One region of the Streptosporangium sp. NPDC006930 genome, then DNA from elsewhere that is predicted to be linked to it. Evidence: riboswitches for the same ligand, from Rfam matches in the RefSeq annotation. Region 1 holds a riboswitch; the other holds the start of a gene.
The links. Region 1 has a riboswitch for cobalamin ahead of cobN (cobaltochelatase subunit CobN). Riboswitches for the same ligand answer to the same signal wherever they lie in the genome.
Positions count from the first base shown of each region.

Region 2: another riboswitch for cobalamin. It lies ahead of ABZ664_RS08945 (ribonucleoside-diphosphate reductase subunit alpha); the one in region 1 lies ahead of cobN (cobaltochelatase subunit CobN).

Region 1 is NZ_JBEYID010000010.1:125,504-129,376, reverse strand. It holds gene ABZ664_RS19425 (precorrin-8X methylmutase) at 1-27, opposite strand, end outside; gene ABZ664_RS19420 (precorrin-3B synthase) at 24-1,772, opposite strand; cobalamin riboswitch at 1,794-1,989, shown strand; gene cobN (cobaltochelatase subunit CobN) at 2,226-3,873, shown strand, end outside.
Region 2 is NZ_JBEYID010000004.1:56,253-60,125, reverse strand. It holds gene ABZ664_RS08945 (ribonucleoside-diphosphate reductase subunit alpha) at 1-2,225, opposite strand, end outside; cobalamin riboswitch at 2,341-2,542, opposite strand; gene ABZ664_RS08940 (tripartite tricarboxylate transporter substrate-binding protein) at 2,547-3,563, opposite strand; gene glmS (glutamine--fructose-6-phosphate transaminase (isomerizing)) at 3,655-3,873, opposite strand, start outside.

The sequences.
Region 1 (3,873 bases):
CGCGCCGTCGCGGACGTAGTCGATCACAGTTCCCCTCTGGCGGCCGCTACCGCGGCCGCGGTCTCCTCGATGCCGGAGCAGGTCAGGGCGGTGCCGTCCAGTTCCAGGCGGTAACCGTCACCGGTGGCGATCATGTCCGCGACCCGTCCCCTCGGGCGGCCACAGCGCCTGGCGCAGCCCGCCCAGTGCACGGGGAGCGTATCGGTGCCCGGCCCCATCGTGGACGGCGGGGCCACGAACGGTTCGCTCCCGGACGGTTCGCCCCTGGACGGCTCACTCCTGGACGGTGAGGCCACGCCGAGTTCGTCCCCGGACGGTGAGGTCGTGGACGGTTCGCCCTTGGACGGCGGCTCACCCCCGGGTGGCGAGGCCGTGGAGGGCTCGCTTCCGGAGAGCTCTCCTCCGGAGAGCTCGCTTCCGGACGGCGAGGTGAAGCCGATGGCGGTGGCGGCGTCGGCCTGGACGTCGGCGAGGGACTTGGCGCAGCCGGGGCGGCCGGTGCAGGCCGTCACACCGATCCAGGGGGAGGCGGGGTCGACGACCAGTCCGGCGGCCTCCAGGCGGGCGGCCGTGCCCGTGACCTCGGCGCGGTCCAGGCCGGGCAGGACCACACCGCGCCATGGCGTGAGCCGGATCTCCCCGCCCGAGGCGGCGTCGGCGAGCATCGATGCCAGCGCGGAGGTCAGCCGCCCCAACGGGATCGCCACCCCGAGCGCCGCCCGCGTGCCCTCGTTTTCCGGACCGCCCGTGTCCCTGTCTCCGTGGCCTGCGGCGTCTCCGGGACCCGCCTCTCCTGTGGCGCCGGTTCGGTTCCCCGGCCCGTCCGAGCTCTCGACGACGCCGACCGGCCCGGAGGTCACGACGCGCGGTCTCACCGGTTCGAATGGGGGTGTGTCGGGGAGTCCGAGAGTGGTTCGTATCCGGGCGGTGATCAGGGGGGGGCCGTCGGGAAGTTCGGCGATCCGCCAGGCGGTGACGTCCCGGGTGGCCAGCTCGTCGAGGAACGCCTCGGCGGCGGCGAGCAGGACGGTCACGGCTTCGTCGAGCGGTACGCGCAGGCCGGTGTCGGTTCCGGCGAGGAGCAGCGCCGCCTCGTCCGGCGCCGTGGGCAGGATCGTGGCGTCCGCGCCCAGGCCGGCCACGTCCCCCCGGCCGTCGTCGAGGGCGAACATGAACCGTCCCGGCAGGGCGGCGAGGGCCGGGCGAGCACACAGCCGTCGATCCAACTCGCCGATCAGAGGGGTGACGTCGGCGATCCCACGGCCGTCCGGATGGTTCGTCCCTTTCATGCCGTTCGGTCCGTTCGGCCTGCTCGGCTCGTCGATTCCGCCTGATCCAGCCGGTCCAGGTGGTCCGTCGAGTTCGCTCGGTTCGGCCGGTCCAGCCGGTCTGTCGAGTCGGGCCGGTCCGGCCGGTCCGGCCGGTCCGTCCACTCCGGTCAGGGGGGAGGCGAGGATGTTGCGGATCCGCTCGTGTGTCGCCGAGGGCAGCAGACCCGCTCTCGCCATCCTTGCGGCGAACCCGTTTCCCGTACCGCTTCCTGGATCCTCCGGCCCGAGACCGCGTACCTGGACGTTCGCCCGGGAGGTGAGCTCGATGACGCCGGTGCCGTACGCCGTGGCGGCGTCGGCGAGTTCGCGCAGCTGGGAGGGGGTGAGACGACCTCCGGGTACGCGGACGCGGGCCAGGCCGCCGTCCGCGGCGGCGTGGACCTGGAGCGCTCCGGGGCACGCGTCGAGTCGCGATCGTCCGGAAAAGTCGGCAATGGACACTCAGAGGATGTTAATGCCAGTTTCTTGCAATGCCCCGGACTGCCGTAGTGTCATCGATGGCGACGGCAAGGGAGGAAGCCGGTGTGAATCCGGCGCGGTCCCGCCACTGTAACCGGGGAGCGAACCCCACCCGGGCCACTGTCCGACGAAGGACGGGAAGGCCGGGGTGAGCACCGATCCGGGAGCCAGGAGACTCCAGCCGTCGTGGCCGACGACGACCCGGGGCGAGGACCCCGAGGGAGGAAGCTCCGTGCGCTCTTCGCCGTTCCCCCGTTACACCGCGACATCGCCGTTCCCCCGCTACGACGCGGCATCGTGGTCTTCCCGTCACGACGCGGCATCGGGGTCGCCACATCATGGTGTGACACCGCCGTTCCTGCGTCACACCGCGACGTCGCGGCTCTCCCGCCGCATCGCGGCTCCCGCGGGCCGTACCGCCACTCCTCTCCCGGAGTGTGGCGCGTGATCCTGCTGCTCTCGACCTCCGACACCGACCTGCTGAGCGCCCGCGCGAGCGGCGCGGACTACCGGCTCGGCAACCCCGCCAGACTCGCCGCCGCCGACCTCCCGCCGCTGCTGGAGGGCGCCGACCTGGTCGTGGTCCGCCTGCTCGGCGGGCGCCGCGCCTGGGAGGAAGGGCTGGACGCCCTGCTCGCCGGACCTCGGCCCGTCGTCGTCCTCGGCGGCGAGCAGGCGCCGGACGCCGAGTTGATGGAGCTGTCCACCGTGCCCGGCGGGGTCTGCGCCGAGACGCACGCCTACCTCGCCCACGGCGGCCCGGCCAACCTGACCGAGCTGCATCACTTCCTGTCCGACACGCTGCTGCTCACCGGCCACGGGTTCGCCGCGCCCGAGCCCACCCCCACCTGGGGAACGCCGACGCGCGAGACGCGCGGCCAGGACGGACCCGTCGTCGGGGTGCTCTACTACCGGGCCCACCACGTGGCGGGGAACACCGCCTTCGTCGAGGCGCTCTGCTCGGCGATCGAGGACGCGGGCGCGCGGGCACTGCCGGTGTACTGCGCCTCGCTGCGCACCGCCGAACCCGGCCTGCTGGAGGTCCTGCGCACGGTGGACGCCCTGGTGGTGACCGTGCTCGCTGCGGGCGGCACCCGCCCGGCGACCGCGTCGGCGGGCGGGGACGACGAGGCCTGGGACGTCGGCGCGCTCGCCGAGCTGGACGTGCCGATCCTGCAGGGATTGTGCCTGACGAGCAGCCGGGCCTCCTGGGAGGAGAACGACGACGGCCTGTCCCCGCTGGACGCCGCCACCCAGGTCGCGATCCCCGAGTTCGACGGGCGGATCATCACTGTGCCGTTCTCCTTCAAGGAGATCGACGAGGACGGGCTCACCGTCTACGTGGCCGATCCCGAGCGGGCCTCGCGGGTGGCGGGCATCGCGGTGCGCCACGCCGCGCTGCGGCACATCCCGCCCGCCGAGCGGCGGCTGGTGCTGATGCTGTCGGCCTATCCCACCAAGCACGCGCGCATCGGCAACGCCGTCGGCCTGGACACCCCGGCCAGCCTGGTACGGCTGCTGGCCGCGCTCCGCGAGCGCGGTTACGACATCGGCGCCGAGGACGAGCTGCCCGGGGTGAGCGGGCAGGACGGCGACGCGCTCATTCACGCGCTGATCGCCGCGGGTGGGCAGGACCAGGACTGGCTCACCGAGGAGCAGCTCGCGGGAAACCCGGTGCGCATCGCGGCGAGCCGGTACGCCGAGTGGTACGCCACCCTCCCCGCGGACCTGCGCGCCCGGATGGAGGAGCACTGGGGCCCGGCGCCCGGCGAGCTGTTCGTGGACCGCTCGCACGATCCCGAGGGCGAGATCGTGCTGGCCGCGCTGCGTTCCGGCAACGTGGTGGTCATGGTGCAGCCGCCGCGCGGCTTCGGCGAGAATCCCATCGCGATCTATCACGATCCCGACCTGCCGCCCAGCCACCACTACCTGGCCGCCTACCGCTGGCTGGCCGACGGCTTCGGCGCGCACGCCGTGGTCCACGTGGGCAAGCACGGCAACCTGGAGTGGCTGCCCGGCAAGTCGGCGGGCCTGTCGGCCTCCTGCGGCCCGGACGCCGCGCTCGGCGACCTGCCGCTCGTCT
Region 2 (3,873 bases), on a different contig from region 1:
GCGTACATCGAGGAGAGCTTGCCGATGGTCGGCGTGGCCATGAAGAGGTTCAGCGACTGCGACTGGTCGATGTACGGGGTGCGCGCGGCGGCCAGGTCGATCAGCGCCTTCTGCGGCAGCTCCCAGGCGGTCCGGTAGAGCAGCCTCAGGTCGGCGGGGATCTCGGGGATGTCCTGGACCGAGCCGTCGGCGCGCTTGATCGCGTCGCGGATCGGCGCCGTCCACAGGCCGCGGGCCTGGAGGTCACGGACGAGATAGCGATTGACCTGGAGGAACTCCCCCGAGAGGGTCTCGCGCTTGAAGACGTTGGAGACCTGCGGCTCGATGCACTCGTAGCAACCGGCGATGGAGGCGATCGTGGCCGTCGGCGCGATCGCGATCATCAGCGAGTTGCGCAGGCCGGTTTCCGCGATCCGCTCCCTGAGCTCCGTCCACGCGGCCGACGTCGCGGCCCCGTAGTGGTCGGGGTGCAGCACCCCGGTGGCGGCCCTGGTCTCCTCGTACGAGGGATGGCGGCCACGCTCGACGGCCAGGTCCGAGGAGGTCCGGTAGGCGGCGAGCGCGATCTCCTCGGAGATCCGGGTGGACAGCTCCAGCGCGCGCGGCGAGTCGAACGGCAACCGCAGCGTGAACAGCACGTCGGCCAGGCCCATCAGGCCGAGCCCGATCGGACGCCACCTCTGGTTGGCGGCCCTCGCCTCGGGGGTCGGGTAGAAGCCCAGGTCGATGGTTCGGTCGAGGAACCGCACCGCGGTACGGACCGTCGCGCGCAGCCGCGCCCAGTCGATCCCGTCCTCGAGGTCCCCTGACAGGTGGGCGGCGAGGTTGATCGAGCCGAGGTTGCAGACGGCGGTCTCGGCGTCGCCGGTGACCTCGAGGATCTCGGTGCAGAGGTTCGACAGGTGAATGACGTTCTGGGGCATCGCCGTCTGGTTTGATGTCCGGTTCGCCGCGTCCTTGAAGGTCATCCAGCCGTTGCCGGTCTGGGCGAGCGTGCGCATCATCCGCCCGTACAGGGTGCGGGCGGGAATCCGCCGGGTGAAGCGGCCCTCGGCCTCGGCGGCCCGGTAGGCGTCGTCGAACGCGGCGCCGTACAGGTCGGTGAGGTGCGGGACCTCCTTGGGGTCGAACAGCGACCAGGGGCCGTCGGCCTCGACCCGGCGCATGAACTCGTCGGGGATCCAGTTGGCCAGGTTCAGGTTGTGCGTGCGGCGGGCCTCCTCGCCGGTGTTGTCGCGCAGTTCCAGGAACTCCTCGACATCGGCGTGCCAGGGCTCCAGGTAGACGCAGGCCGCGCCCTTGCGGCGGCCTCCCTGGTTCACCGCGGCGACACTGGAGTCGAGCGTGCGCAGCCAGGGCACGATGCCGTTGGAGTGGCCGTTGGTGCCCCGGATCAGCGAGCCCCGCGAGCGGACCCTGGTCCAGGCGATCCCGATGCCCCCCGCGTACTTCGACAGCCGCGCGACCTGCCCGTAGCGCTCGTAGATGGACTCCAGCTCGTCGCGGGGCGAGTCGAGCAGGAAGCACGAGGAGAGCTGGGGCCTGCGCGAGCCCGAGTTGAACAGCGTGGGCGAACTGGGCAGGTAGGACAGGGTGGCCATGAGCGCGTACAACTCGGCGGCCTCCTCGACGGTCTCGGCCAGGCCGCAGGCCACCCGCAGGAAGAAGTGCTGCGGGCGCTCCAGGACCTTGCGCGTCCGCGGGTGGCGCAGCAGGTAGCGGTCGTAGACGGTGCGCAGCCCGAAGTACTCGAACCTGGCGTCCGCCTCCGGATCGACCAGCGCGTCCAGGACCGCGGCGTGGGTGGACACGAACCTCGCGAGTCCGTCGGCGATCAGCCCCGCCTCGTGGGTCGCGGCGACGGACTCGGAGAAGGTACGGACGCCGTGCTCGGCGGCCTCGTCGGCGATCAGCTCGGCCAGCATCGCGGCGGCGACCCTGGAGTTCTCCGGATCGGTGATCACCCGGGCGGCGGCCTCGTCGATGGCCAGCCTGCGGCCGTCCGCGGCGCTCCCGGCGCTCAGGGCGCCGTCGTCGCCCGGCGCGGCCACCGCAGCGCTCTCGGTGTTCCCGGTGTTCCCGGTGTTCCCGGCGCTCCCGGCGCTTCCGGTGTTTCCCGCGCCGCCATGGCCCAACGCGGCCACCACCGCACCTTCGACGCCGCTGTCGCCCGTCGCGGTCGCCGCCGTGCTCCCCGTCGCGGTCTCCGCCAATGCCTGTGTCACGTGGTGCCCCTCGCTCGATCGGACTCGCCCCCACGGCTCCGCCGGATGGGCACGCGTCCGCGAGCGATCCCGGGCACGCCGGATCGCCTCGTTCCGCGGGCCCTCCCACGAGGCCCTGGACATTCACGTCACCGGCAGGTCTTCGGACTCACGGGCGCAATGCGCATGCCTACCGGCCGTCGCTTCCCAGGCGTGGATCGCCCAGTGCTCAATGACGGCTTTCGTTCCCGTTCACCGCTGCGGGGCAGTCCCGGAATCTCACCGGGTTCCCTCTTGCCTCGCCCCCCTCGGGGCGAACCAGCAACGAGCAGGATCCTACATCTAGGGGCGCCTGACGCAACTACCCCAACAAGTTGTGTCGGAGGACTTCAGCAGACCGAGCTCGTGAAGTACACCGCGGGCGCGGGCCGTCTCGGTGGAGAGCCACTGGCGAAAGTCGTCGCCGCTGAGATAGACCCGGCTCCAGCCGTGGGCCGCGCACAGGGAGCGCCAGCCTGGCGCGGCGTCGAGCCTGTCGCACAGGGCGATCGCGGCGTCCCTGTCCTCCGGGCTCATGTCCTTGGGCCCCAGCAGGCCGCACCAGTCGCTGTACTCCAGCCGGACGTCGACCTCCCTGAGCGTCGGCGCGTCGATCCCGTCGATCCGGTCACCGGAGGAGACCGCCAGGGGCCGCAGACGGCCCGCGGCGATCTCGGACCGCAGGGCACGCGCCGATCCCAGCAGGGCCGCCACCTGGCCCACCTGGAGCCCCTCCACGGCGTCCTCGGGGGTGAGGTATCCGGCATACTCCAGCAGCCGGGCGTCCACCCCGAGGCACTTGCCGATCATGCCGTAGAGCACGTGCTCGGAGCCTCCCTCCGGACGACCGCCGACCGCGAGCCCCGCCGGGTTCCGACGCAGCCGCGCGGCGAAGTCCTCGAAGGTCAGCAGGCGGGAGTCGGAGGGGACGACCAGGACCGACCAGTCGCCGACCAGGCGGGCGATGGGGGTGGCGGCGTTCACCACGGCGACGGTGTTGGCGATCTCCGCGGCGGCCACCATCGGCATCGCGGTGACGAGCAGCCTGCCCTCTCGCGCGAAGGGGCCGTGGAAGGCGCCGAACGCGTCGCGAGGGGCGGAGCCCAGGGCGCCGCCCCGCTCGACGGCCATCGCGGTACGCGCCAGTCCCGCCTGGACCACGACGGTCGCCAGCCTGCCCGCGATCCTGTCCCAGCCATGGCCGTCGGCGGTCGGTTCGAGGACGAACAGGCGCTTCACCAGCGAGCCGGCGCCGTTCGCGCCGCACCCCGCGGCGACCAGCACCCCCGCCGCCAGCGCGAAAAACCCCCTACGGCGCATAAGCGCCCCTTCCCCCAAGAACCCCCTATACCAGAGGTTAGTACCTCATCACTATCCGTGATGAGACGGGGGGAGGGGAAGGGCGCGGGGCTCACTCCACCGTGACGCTCTTGGCCAGGTTCCTGGGCTTGTCGACGTCGCGCCCCAGGGCCACGGCCGCGTGGTAGGCGAAGAGCTGCAGCGGGATCGAGAGCAGGATCGGGTCCAGCTCGGTCTCGTTCTTGGGCACCACGACACAGTCGTCGGCGAGCTTGGGGTCGGCGCCGCGGTGGCCCACCATGAGCACCCGGCCGCCCCGGGCGCGGATCTC